Regions from separate parts of the Sphingobacterium sp. UBA5996 genome, predicted to be linked through region 2. Evidence: riboswitches for the same ligand, from Rfam matches in the RefSeq annotation. Region 2 holds a riboswitch; each other region holds the start of a gene.

What was found. A riboswitch is a leader RNA that binds a small molecule or an ion and turns the genes downstream of it on or off. The one in region 2 is predicted to bind S-adenosylmethionine.
Region 1: another riboswitch for S-adenosylmethionine. It lies ahead of B3E00_RS09600 (O-acetylhomoserine aminocarboxypropyltransferase/cysteine synthase family protein); the one in region 2 lies ahead of B3E00_RS13365 (5-oxoprolinase).
Region 3: another riboswitch for S-adenosylmethionine. It lies ahead of metE (5-methyltetrahydropteroyltriglutamate--homocysteine S-methyltransferase); the one in region 2 lies ahead of B3E00_RS13365 (5-oxoprolinase).
Region 4: another riboswitch for S-adenosylmethionine. It lies ahead of metF (methylenetetrahydrofolate reductase [NAD(P)H]); the one in region 2 lies ahead of B3E00_RS13365 (5-oxoprolinase).

The regions. Positions count from the first base shown of each region.
Region 1 is NZ_DJAS01000012.1:190,097-193,270, forward strand. It holds gene B3E00_RS09595 (FUSC family protein) at 1-1,354, shown strand, start outside; SAM riboswitch class I at 1,535-1,647, shown strand; gene B3E00_RS09600 (O-acetylhomoserine aminocarboxypropyltransferase/cysteine synthase family protein) at 1,904-3,174, shown strand, end outside.
Region 2 is NZ_DJAS01000017.1:96,755-99,928, reverse strand. It holds gene B3E00_RS13375 (3-hydroxyacyl-CoA dehydrogenase) at 1-607, shown strand, start outside; gene B3E00_RS13370 (DUF3050 domain-containing protein) at 757-1,527, opposite strand; SAM-I-IV-variant riboswitch at 1,735-1,828, shown strand; gene B3E00_RS13365 (5-oxoprolinase) at 1,895-2,158, shown strand; gene B3E00_RS13360 (hypothetical protein) at 2,191-2,496, opposite strand; gene B3E00_RS13355 (DKNYY domain-containing protein) at 2,828-3,174, shown strand, end outside.
Region 3 is NZ_DJAS01000014.1:179,363-182,536, reverse strand. It holds gene B3E00_RS11245 (sensor histidine kinase) at 1-743, shown strand, start outside; gene B3E00_RS11240 (response regulator transcription factor) at 845-1,534, shown strand; SAM riboswitch class I at 1,720-1,823, shown strand; gene metE (5-methyltetrahydropteroyltriglutamate--homocysteine S-methyltransferase) at 1,901-3,174, shown strand, end outside.
Region 4 is NZ_DJAS01000011.1:318,305-321,478, reverse strand. It holds gene B3E00_RS08750 (DUF2723 domain-containing protein) at 1-181, opposite strand, end outside; gene metF (methylenetetrahydrofolate reductase [NAD(P)H]) at 497-1,453, opposite strand; SAM riboswitch class I at 1,525-1,627, opposite strand; gene B3E00_RS08740 (hypothetical protein) at 1,804-2,655, opposite strand; gene rimM (ribosome maturation factor RimM) at 2,755-3,174, opposite strand, start outside.

The DNA of each region.
Region 1 (3,174 bases), on a different contig from region 2:
CAGATCCCTCTTATTCAGGGAAGAAAAAATCATAAGCCAACGCTGGCACAAAAGCAACTATTGGCTTAGTCAGGTCTATGGATTAATTGATTTACACGAATTAATTATTGCATTGGATCATGACTATGATGCCATTCGAAAAAATTTGCTGGATACCGGTAGCCTTCCCATAATTCGTCGTAGCATAACATTACTGGCCTTGGAAATCGATAGTTTTTCGCAGCCTAATAAAAGGTTTCGCTATGCAGAGCAGCGCTACGATAACCACAGTAAAATCAATGCGCTGTTGTTGGATCTAAAGGAGATTCAAGAACAACAGACTGCCCCAGCAGATGGTATTCTCGCTTCCATCATCCGTAATATTGAAGCTATTATTGAAGTTCTCAAACGGATTCAAGTTGCTTTTTATCAAAATCAAGAAATCAAAAACAAAATTGACACCAATGAGTATCAGCAATTTATCAATCGTCCTTTGCGTAATTTAAGTGATATCAAGAGCAGACTCAATCTCCATAATCCAATTTTCCGTTTTGCACTCCGGATGGCCGTTCTCTTCGGAACAGGCGCATTGATCGGCATTTCTTTCTTGGATTTTAAATATACTTATTGGATCTTACTCACTATTGCCATCGTTGCGAGACCTGCATTTTCAATGACCAAAACACGCAATATAGAACGCATACTAGGTACACTTTCGGGAATTGCCGTCGGAATACTCTGTTTGGTCTCCATTGACTTTCTGCCCGTTCTTCTTCAAATTGCCGCTATTGGATTATTTGGATTCTTCCTATTCAACCGATCAAATTATATGGTCAGTGTGATCTTTATTACGCTAGGCATAGTCATCGCATTAAACTTATTTGAAGGAAATATTAATATCATTTTAGGCAGTAGAATAATTTTTACTTTAGTTGGTGCGCTGCTGGCAATAGCGGGCTATTTTTTGATACCCGTACGCCAAAGCACGAGCATGGTCCACTTGGCAAAAGAGGTCGCATTATATAACCACCATTATTTTCAAATTATCAACAAACGCCTATCTGATGATCTGCAAAGTTCGTTCGACATTCGACTGGCTCGGAAAAAAGCACAGACTGCCATGGCTCTCTTTTCCGATGCGATCAATCAAATGAAGAAGGAACCTGAACACAAGTGGGTAGACTGGTCCCATATCCATCATTTTCAAGCACTCTCCTATCGCATCAATTCGCATTTGGTTGGTCTCTCCATATCGTTAGGTAGAAAAGCGAATCACGACATACAACAGGGTATCCACTGCAGAATTGATGCTTTAAAACCCCTTTTAACCGACTTAGATCAGCTGGCAGAAAATATCAACTTAAGAAAACCATAAAGGCAAGCTATGTATTTATGTATCAATATTGAATAACAAATATGCGATTACAGCTCCCGAAGTAACGCTCTTTTAAGTAAAAAAAACGTATTTCTTTTGCTTTAATAAAAAAGAAGTTTATATTTGTGTCGTCTTCGAAAGAAGATTTCTAATCAACACCTTCCTTAATCAGTAGGTCTTGATTTATAAAGAAGTGGCGAGAGACTGGCTCAATGACCCACTGGCAACCTTCAATTTGCTTGAAAAGGTGCCAATTCCTGTCCAAAATAATATCGTTTTGGAGCATATAAATGATATAAGACAATGCTTATTAAATTACTGAAATCCATTAAAAATTCAGGTTCAATACAACTGAACCTTGCGAACAGCAAAAGTGTACTACATCGTAAAAAAGTATCGATGCGAATGCGTATGCATACACACTTCCCTGCTTGTTAAAAATCATTTCCTTTTTCTTGGATAACGATTTGACAGACCTTCCAAGTAGGTGTGTATGCTTCTCTTTTACCTTTACAAATTCTTTTTTGAAACCTTAAAATCTGATCTATTATGTCTTCTAACAAAAATTTGAAATTCGAAACACTACAGGTTCATGCTGGCCAAGTCGCTGATCCTACCACAGGATCCAGAGCAGTTCCTATATATCAAACAACATCTTTTGTCTTTGAAAATGCAGAACATGGGGCCAATCTATTCGCATTAAAACAGTTTGGAAACATTTATACCCGGATCATGAATCCAACTACGGATGTATTTGAACAACGGATTGCAGCTTTAGAAGGTGGTGTTTCCGCAGTCGCAGTTGCATCTGGTCAGGCAGCGCAGTTTATTGCATTAAATAATATTCTTGAAAGCGGTGACAATTTCGTTGCAGGGTCCAACTTATATGGAGGTACATTCAATCAATTCAAAGTTGCATTTAAACGGCTAGGTATTGAAGCTCGTTTTGCCACCGATGCTGAAGCTGATAAAATAGAAGCGCTCATTGACGATAAAACTAAGGCAATCTATGTCGAAACAATAGGGAACCCAAGCTTCAATATTCCTGATTTTGAAAAAATTGCCGCTGTAGCCAAAAAATACGATTTGCCATTAATTGTTGACAACACATTTGGAGCTGGGGGTTATTTATTTAAACCTTTAGAGTATGGCGCAAATGTGGTCGTTGAATCGGCAACGAAATGGATTGGTGGGCATGGAACAAGCATTGGCGGCGTCATCGTTGATGGAGGTAACTATAACTGGGGAAATGGGAAGTACCCACAATTTTCTGAACCATCTGAGGGCTATCACGGATTGGTCTTTTCAGATATTTTTGGTGAAAATGGCCCATTTGGCAATATACAATTTGCAATTCGCGCGCGTGTAGAGGGATTGAGAGATTTTGGACCAGCACTCTCTCCTTTCAATTCATTCTTGTTGTTACAAGGCCTTGAAACATTGTCTTTACGTGTACAACGGCATGTCGACAACACGTTGGAAATCGCTAGATGGCTTGAGGCCCACCCTCAGGTAGAAAAGGTAAATTATCCAGGATTAAAAAGCTCTCCAAGCTTCGCTAATGCGCAAAAATATCTTAAAAATGGGTACGGCGCAGTGCTTTCTTTCCAGCTAAAGGGCGATGCAGCACAGAAAGCCAATGACTTTATCGACAGTTTAGAATTAATCAGTCATTTAGCTAATGTAGGCGATACTAAATCGCTGATTATTCATCCAGCCGCAACGACCCACCAACAATTGAGTGACGAAGATCAAGCGCATGCGGGTGTGTTCAAAGGACTATTGCGCCTGTCAGTGGGAATAGAACATATTGATGACAT
Region 2 (3,174 bases):
TAAAATAGGTTTCTATCAGGAGTTAGCGAAAGTCGCTCCGGAGAAAACCATTTTTGCAACAAACTCTTCCACCCTACTACCAAGTCAGTTTGCCCAAGAAACTGGCCGTCCGGAGAAGTTCCTGGCCCTACATTTTGCCAATGAGATCTGGAAGCACAATACAGCAGAAATTATGGGCCATCCAGGCACAGACAAAACAGTATTTGAGCAGGTGGTCAACTTTTCAAAATCCATTGGGATGGTTGCACTGCCACTGCATAAGGAGCAGCCTGGCTATATTGTAAACTCCTTACTTGTTCCGCTACTGTCGGCAGCAACGGATCTTTTGGTCAACGAAGTGGCCGATGCCCAAACGATCGACAAGACTTGGATGGTTGCCACGGGAGCGCCAACAGGCCCCTTCGGCATACTCGATATCGTTGGCATCACAACAGCCTATAATATTAACAAAATGAGTGCCGAGGCAACCAATGATCCCATAAAGATCAAAACTGTAGCCTATCTCAAAGAACATTTTATAGATAAGAACAAACTAGGCGTCGCTACCGGAGAAGGATTCTATACCTATCCCAATCCAGCCTATCAATCGCCAGACTTTTTGAAGTAGTTGACTGGCTTTCGAAAGAACGCAACTTCAATAAACAGCTGGTGCATGATATTGCAAGGTAACGGATAAATAAGACTTGTTGCACAGCACATAAAAAGGCCTTTCAAATCGTGATTTGAAAGGCCGTTCTCAAAGATCTGCTTAACGTATTATCCATATAAGGAATCTTCAATTGCATTCCACAGTTGAATTCTTTTTTGCAGCGCAACTTTACTAATCTCCTTCATTTCCGTCCATTTAACCTCATCGTCCTTCGCAAGATCTGTTATCATCTGCATCGCCAATGGACCGTGTTCGTCGCCATCTAAATCAATATGGCGTTGAAAATAATAAATAAAACTGTCTAAATTGGCTGTAGGGAAATTCGCTTTAATTTCTTCCAAAATAGACGTAAACATTCCGGGGATGAGGTCTTCACGTCCAAAGGTAAATGCCGCCGCAATTTTATGCACTTCACCCTCAGCTATTACTTCGAATGTAAAATTCAGAAAATCTTTGATTCGCTTGTCCAATGTTGTCAATGCTATAGCATCGAATATATTATCCGATTTTTTGGCATTGGCAATAAATTTATTGATCAAATGGAGGTCGGCTCCCATAGCAGACATTGCGTCGAGATACATCTCAAAATGGCTTAATCGACGTCCATCGATATATTCATCCGACTCCTCTGCCAATACAATTTCATTAATCAAATAGCGCGTTGAAGGATGTTCACTGGCGAACCATGGAAGTGTGGTACAGGTTAATTTGATCTGTAAAGCTTTTAATAAAGACATAAAATCCCATACAGCATACACATGCCCTTCGGTAAAAGAACGTAAATTTTTGATCGTCTTTATTTTACGGTATAAAGGGTGTTGCAATAATACTTCGCGTTCGGTAGCAATGTATTCGTTAATTTCCGCAATTCTATTCATGCCGCAAAAGTATTGTGTTCTCTCTGCTTTTTAAAGTATTTTCGATGAGATTACAGTAACATGATAAATTTCCCAATCAGCTAACCGCTTTATACCCAAATTAAAGTCAAAGCGACCAGCTTGTTTTGCTGCTGTTTTCGGTTATCAGCGTTTAATAGCAGTAAAGACAAAAAAAATTTTATTATAAAAAAATAATCTACTATATTTGTAGAGTATTCAGAATTGCATGATGCAATACCAACCGAGTGAAGGCACCGCGGTGGTAAATTAATACGGGTTTCGACCAAAATAAACGTTATACAACGGTTATTTTCCCAAAGTAATCTGGATACAGTTTATGGTTTAATCCTTTAAATTTTTAAATTGTATGGCTACAACAACAAATCTTTACCAACACTTACTGGAAAAATTCAGTTATTATTCAACAGATGAACTGATCCAGCTCAACAACGACACCATTTTAGGACAAGGCTGGGGATCATCGAAAGCTACCTTCAGAACAGCTTTGATCAGTACATTCTCCAAAAGGGGGCTTGATCTTTCTAATATTATTTCCAAGGAAGACGGCTTTACGTCGGTGAAGCAGGTGCCTGTCCGTCTGGAACAAAATGTTTTGATTCCTTTACAGTAAAGCCCTATAAACGCAAAAAGAGTAGGCCTAGCCTACTCTTTTGTCAATGAGTGGTGATATCTTAATGTATGATTGAGCGAATGGGCTGTTTGCCGAGCGTCGTCTTTGTAGGACGAGAGATCGTCGCAATTTTGAATTTCTGCCACATCCACTTTCTTTCTTACTTTGCTGATGACCTGATTTAATTCCGATTTCCAGTTACCCGGATCGCCAAAATCGTCCATCCAATTTTTGTTGATAAACTTTTTGTAGTTCAAAAGCAAAATATACAATTCCTCACCACTACCGGCGCGATTGATTGACGTGCGCCAGTTCTCTAATTTTTCTTTAAAACTCATAACCAGCAATATATAAAAAAAATACTACTCGACCAAATATTCCCGATTTTTACCTTGCGTATTGACAAAGATCTGACAGGTCAACCCTCTATTTGTCGGGGTTGATAGAAATTCATAAAAACTGTTATCATTATCACCGCAGCCTGAGCGCTTAAACGGTTGGAATTTAGTTGAAGACATAAGCATGCGAAATAATGACCTTCTATTTTCAATCGCATCAGTTCCAAGAAATAAATAATTAATTGATGACTAAACTTTATTGTGATTATTGGGTCTCATTAACAAGAGTAACATATGATCATTTGCTTTCAAATTTAACCCGATGCCCTATATGATGTCAAAAGTCCCATTTAAAACCATGCTCGTTCTTCTTTTGTTGACTACTGCCACACAGGCTATTTGTGCTAAAGTAGCGCATGCCAATTTTGCTACTTTTTTCTTTCAGGAACATCGGGGTGATGGTTACAGCAAAATCGGATCACGTATCTATTATCGTGGTAAAGAAATTGTCAATGCCAATGCCGGTTCTTTTCAGTTTTTAGGTGATGGTTATGCAAAAGACACCTGGAAAGTCTATTTTCGGGGGGCAGCTGTAGCCCATGCAAGTCCTTCTACTTTTCAGTCACTGGGTGACGGTTACGCTAGTGATGCCTGGAAGGTCTATTTTTATGGCAGATC
Region 3 (3,174 bases), on a different contig from region 2:
TGGTGGGGTGTTTTGCATACACGCTGATTATCATCTTTAGACAAAAGAAAGTTTCGGAGATGAAAACCGATTTTATCAATAATATGACACATGAGTTTAAGACGCCAGTTGCGACTATCATGATTGCTAGTGAATCGCTTAAGGACCCCGATATCAATGCCGATCATAAACGCGTTCAAAAATTAGCCAATATCATCTACGACGAGAACGTTAGGTTAGGAAATCACATTGAACGTGTACTTGATTTAGCCCGATTAGAAAAAGAAACCTTAAAACTAGATCAGGTAGATGTTCATATTAACGATCTTGTTTCTGCTGTTACGGACAGTATGCAACTGAGAATGCAAAATATTGGCGGAAAATTCAGTATTGATCTGGCAGCCACGAAAGATGTCGTCGTTGGCGACGAACTGCATTTCTCAAACGTATTTTATAACCTATTGGATAATGCAATTAAATACAATAAAGGTGATCTACATGTGAGTATACAATCAAAAAACGTCGGTGATAGTATTGTGGTCACTATAGCTGACAACGGTATCGGTATGAGCCGAGATCACCTGCAAAAGATTTTTGACCAATTTTACCGGATACCGACAGGCAATGTCCACAATGTAAAAGGATTTGGTCTTGGTCTAAGTTATGTACAAGATATTCTGAGGAGACTGAACGGAAAAATTACGGTTAAAAGCGAAAAAGATAAGGGCACGACCTTTGAAGTAATTTTGCCTACAAAAAAATAAAAGGTTCCTTTTTTGTATATTTCCTCTGTAAAAGAATTTCAAAGGTAGAGGAAGCTGATTTATCAGCATCAAGGGAATTCGTTAAAATTAAAGTATTCATTATGCAAAAGATATTATTAGCAGAAGACGATCCTAATTTGGGGGATCTTTTAAAAGACTATCTCGAATTAAAGGGAAAATTTGACGTCACACTATGTACAGATGGTGATGAAGCAATATCCCAGTTCAAGAAAAATAACTATGACCTCTGCATCTTCGATGTCATGATGCCTAAGAAAGACGGCTTCTCTGTTGGACGTGAAATCAGAAAAACAAACAATACTGTTCCAATAATCTTTGCCACAGCGAAAGGTATGATGGAAGATAAAACTGAAGCTTTTGAACTTGGAGGGGATGATTATATCACTAAGCCGTTTCGGGTTGAGGAATTGTTACTTCGCATCAATGCCCTGCTAAAACGCAGTGTTCGGGATAAAGAAGAAGAGGTAGTTGCAGACAAATTTGAAATTGGCGATTATTTCTTTGATTACACAAGTCAGCAGATTTCCTATAAAGGGCAGATGCAGAAACTATCGACTAAAGAAGCTGAACTTTTACGCCTGCTCTGCCTAAAGAAAAATGATGTATTGACAAGAGAGGAGGCTTTATTAAAAATATGGCATGATGACAACTATTTTACTGGTAGAAGTATGGATGTCTTTCTCAGTAAACTTCGAAAATACCTGAAAGAGGATAGTAAAGTTGAGATTGTAAATGTGCATGGAAAAGGTTACAAACTTTTGGTAAGCTAAAAACAGTGGGAATGAGTCATACGATCATTCCCATTTTTTTGTCTGTAATGCATTGAATTATGAAATAAAGGAATGATTCGATGAAAAGAAGAGAAAAAAAGAATTTCATTCTTAGTAGAATATAAAAAATAGGTGCACTTTCATAAAAAATTTGCATTTTTAAAATAATTGCGCTACCTTAGCATCGCTTATAGAGAAAGGCAGAGGGAATAGACCCGATGAAGCCTTAGCAACCTGTCCCTTGACAAGGTGCTAAATTCTACCCATTAGTATATGGGAATGATAAGCCGAAGTCACCAAATTCTAGTGTGTCCTTCTCTCTCTAGCAAGAAATATAGTTGAAAAAAAATATTAAAAACATTCATTATGTTATTGACTAACAATTTAGGTTACCCTCGTGTGGGCGCGTTCCGCGAATTGAAAAAAGCCAATGAGGCCTATTGGGCTAAAAAATCTTCTGTTGAGGAATTATTGGACACCGCAAAAAAAATACGTGAAGGCAATTGGAAAACACAAAAAGATGCTGGAATAGATTTAATCCCTTCCAATGATTTCTCTTTTTACGATCAAGTATTGGATTTAACCCTTACGGTTGGTGCAATTCCTGCCCGTTACCATTCCTTATTGAATAAAGTAGACAACAACTACAGCTTAGACTTATATTTTGCAATGGCCCGCGGTTTCCAACAAGAAGGAATTGACGTAACTGCAATGGAAATGACCAAGTGGTTGGACACAAACTACCACTACATGGTACCAGAATTCACAAAAGATCAAGAATTCAAATTGACTTCTGAAAAATTCTTAAATGAATACAACGAGGCAAAATCATTGGGCATTGATACTAAACCAGTTTTACTTGGTCCGATCACTTACCTATTGATCGGTAAAGAAAAAGAAGCTGGCTTCGACAGGATCGATTTATTGGATAAACTTGTCCCTGTATATGAGCAAATATTGTCTAAACTAGCTGAAGCTGGTGCGCAATATGTTCAGATTGACGAACCGTTCTTAGCATTGGATTTAGATGCTAAAGTAAAAGCGCTATATCAGCCTACTTTTGAAAAATTAGCTGCTGCAGCAAAAAACATCAAATTAATCGCTACCACTTATTTCGAAGCGTTAAAAGATAACGAAGATATCGCGGTTAATTTGCCTATTCATGCTTTACATTTGGATCTTGTCCGTGGTGAAAACCAACTGGATACCGTTTTAGCTAAAGTTCCCGCTTCATTGACATTATCTTTAGGTATTGTTGAAGGCCGTAACATCTGGAAAAACGATTACGAAAAGTCATTGGTTAAAATCAAGCAAGCAGTTGATGCATTAGGAAAAGACCGCGTTTGGGTGGCTCCTTCTTCATCTTTACTGCATGTTCCTTTTGACCTAGATAATGAGCATAATGAACAATCATTACCTGCTGAAGTAAAAAATTGGTTAGCCTTTGCCAAACAAAAATTAGCTGAAGTGAAAGACTTAGCTGTACTGGCAGAAGGCGAAGTTGATGCGAAAACAGCGAAACGTTTTGAAGCGAACAAAGCTGCTGCTGAAAGCCGTCGCACTTCTCCATTAATTCACAAACCTGAAGTTAAAACACGTACAAGCAATATCACTGATGACGATGCAAAACGTACTTCAGC
Region 4 (3,174 bases), on a different contig from region 2:
TGCAAATTGCCGATCCGATATTCATCCAATAGGCGATTTTACCTGCATTACCCAAAGCCAAGTTTGAAAATACATTCTGAATCAGAAGAAACAATGGTGCCCCAGGTTGGTGTGCTACTTCCAGCTTGTAAGCACAGGCAATGAATTCACCACAATCCCACCAGCTTACCGTCTTTTCCACGGTAGCAATGTATACACATGTGGCAATGAGTCCGCAAGCAAAACCCAGTAGAGAATTTATTCTATTGTACGTCATAAGGTCAATTGGTCTTCTATTAAAATCCTTTTTAGGACTTTAAGTTAAAAAGTTATCCTGATTCCATTATGTTAATTAACACTATTTAACACAAGTACCTGACAATAAACACACTGACACTTGCACGAACACAAATGACTCCGTTACCAACACGACGACTTGGCTATAAGGTCAATTATAGGATATCTTAACAATGAAAAAGGGAGCTTATCAGCTCCCTTTCCCGGGTATTTTTATGAGTTAGGCTAGTTTTTCTACAATTTTCTTTGTTGGACCCGGATTACTCATCGTATAGAAATGTAAAACCGGAGCGCCAAACTTGATCAGCTCCTGACATTGTTGTACCAACCACTCTTCTCCGACTTGTCTGACGTCGGCATTCGTTTTACATTCCGAAACAGCATCGCTCAGTTCTTCTGGAATATCGAGATGAAATATTCGTGGTAAGGTCACGAGCTGCTTTTTAGTTGTCAGTGGCTTTAATCCTGGAATAATAGGCACATGTATTCCATTATCTCTACATTTAGTAACAAATTCCTTATATTTTTCGACATTAAAGAACATTTGAGTTACAATAAATTCCGCCCCCATATCGACTTTTTGTTTCAGATATTTAAAGTCAGTATTAAAATTTGGCGATTCAAAGTGTTTTTCGGGATACCCCGCTACACCGATGCAAAAATCAGTCTTTTCCGATGTGACAATATCCTCATGCAGATACTTTCCTTTATTCATATCAGCAACCTGTTCCAATAGGTCTGTTGCAAAAGCATGTCCACCATCCGTTGGAATAAAATCAGCATCGCCCTTACGTGCATCTCCGCGCAATACTAAGACATTATCTATACCCAGGAAGTTCAAATCGATCAGTGCATTTTCGGTTTCCTCCTTAGTAAAACCACCACATATCAAATGGGGTACTGCATCAACTTTATATTTATTCATGATTGCTGCACATATCGCCACTGTCCCAGGACGTTTGCGATAGGAAACGCGTTCCAGTAATCCACTTGCATGCTCTTTATAGATATAATCTTCCCGGTGGTAAGTTACGTCGATAAAAGGAGGTTTAAACTCCATCAGTTCATCCATGGTTTTAAAAATACTTTGGATGCCCTGCCCTTTCGCCGGTGGCAATAGCTCAAAAGAAAACAATGTTTTTCCTTTGGCATTCTGGATATGATCGATAATCTTCATTAAAAAACTGTTTTTTAGTTTGGTTGGCTTATATCGAAACGCACACGTCGAGGAATCGTTTATCTTCATGTAACTTATCTGTCCCACATGGAGTAGGGTAGAATTTAGCACCTTGAACAATACAGGTTGCTAAGGCTTCAACGGGTCTATTCCCTCGGCCTTTCTCTATAAGCGTTGCTAATATCGTTTTAAAAAATCAAAAGACAAAAATATTTTTTCGAAAAGACTAAAATGGCACCGAAAATAGGGCAATAAGACCTTTGGGCTCTGCTTACACGCAACAAAAGAAATGTATGCACCACCAAAAAATGTTAAAAAAACAGGCGAAAGTAAGGATCGAGAATCATTGGCTAAAGATGCGCTGCCAGGGAATTCCGTAGATTTTTGAGATAAAATGTGATTAATAAAAGTCCTGTTACGTGGTATTCCTCTTTCGATGCATATTTAAAGCCATCAAATAAATAGCGATAGGCGATCAATGCATCTTGTTCATTGTAAAACAACTCTTTCCAAGATTCCGGCACATCTGTCCACGCCTTGAGCACAATACCGTTCTCAGCATAAATAATTGGCGATTCAACACCATCCATTCGATAATCGTGATGTGTACCAGAACTTGATATATGTTGAAAGTAAGCGATGGAATAATCAACAAAATTCAATGCCCTCGCCTTGACCTCCTTTTCACTTTCTGCTCTTACGGGAGCATTCCGCCACAAATTCACTTGACTGTCAAATTTGCTTGGCGTCTCGCGTATAGGGGTTTTATCTAAGGCAAAGTTAAGATAAAGTCTTTCGGTAGTAGGTAAACGCGCTGAGTTAAACTGTGAAAAATCACCTCTTAGCTGAATAAAATCTTTTTTTACCTTAACAATATCCAATGCGATGCTACCTTTTTTCTCGTCGGTCAACTCTAATCTGTCACCATTGAATCTATACTTTCCGAAGAGTAATATATCGTCGAGCGCCAAGACAAAGCGGTCTTTATTATGGAGTGAGAGAAAGGACCGATATAAAGTAGGATCATTCCCATAGGTATTTGCCTCCACATTCTGGGGAGATTCTCTCTTAAGTTTATGATATTGCTCATTCGAATAGCCCAATATCATCTGATAATTACCTTCAGGAAACTCCTTTTTCTTTCCAAAGAAAGCACAAGAAGACAGTGAAAATAGGAATAGCAGGAGTAATAACGATTTCAAAATCAATTAATAATTATGGCAAAATAATATATGCCAATATAATAAATTACTGCGATAGTCTATGAAAGGCTATTCATTTATATAAGCCTAAGGATATACTTATTCTTTATACAGATCCACTAAGCCTTCTGGCAATTCAACTTCAATAATCTCCTCTTCGCCATCAATACCTAAGATCAAATCGTCCGAAAGTGGGAACATCAGCTCCTTGCCATCCATATCTACGGTAGCAACAAATTGTTGTGGAAACTCCTGAACATCTGTTATTCTCCCCAGTTCACCATGGTTTTCATCAATTACTAAAAAACCGATTAAATCCGTATATCTAAAATCATCTGGATCACGCTCCGGCATTTTATCATTGGAAAGATATAGCTTTTTACGTACAAGTATTTGAGCCTTATCAATATGATCCACATCCTCGAATGTCACATAAGCGGTACTGTTCTTTTGAAATTTGATGGCGTCAACAAAATAAGGAACAAGCTTTTTGTTCACTTCCACGAAGACGACATCCAT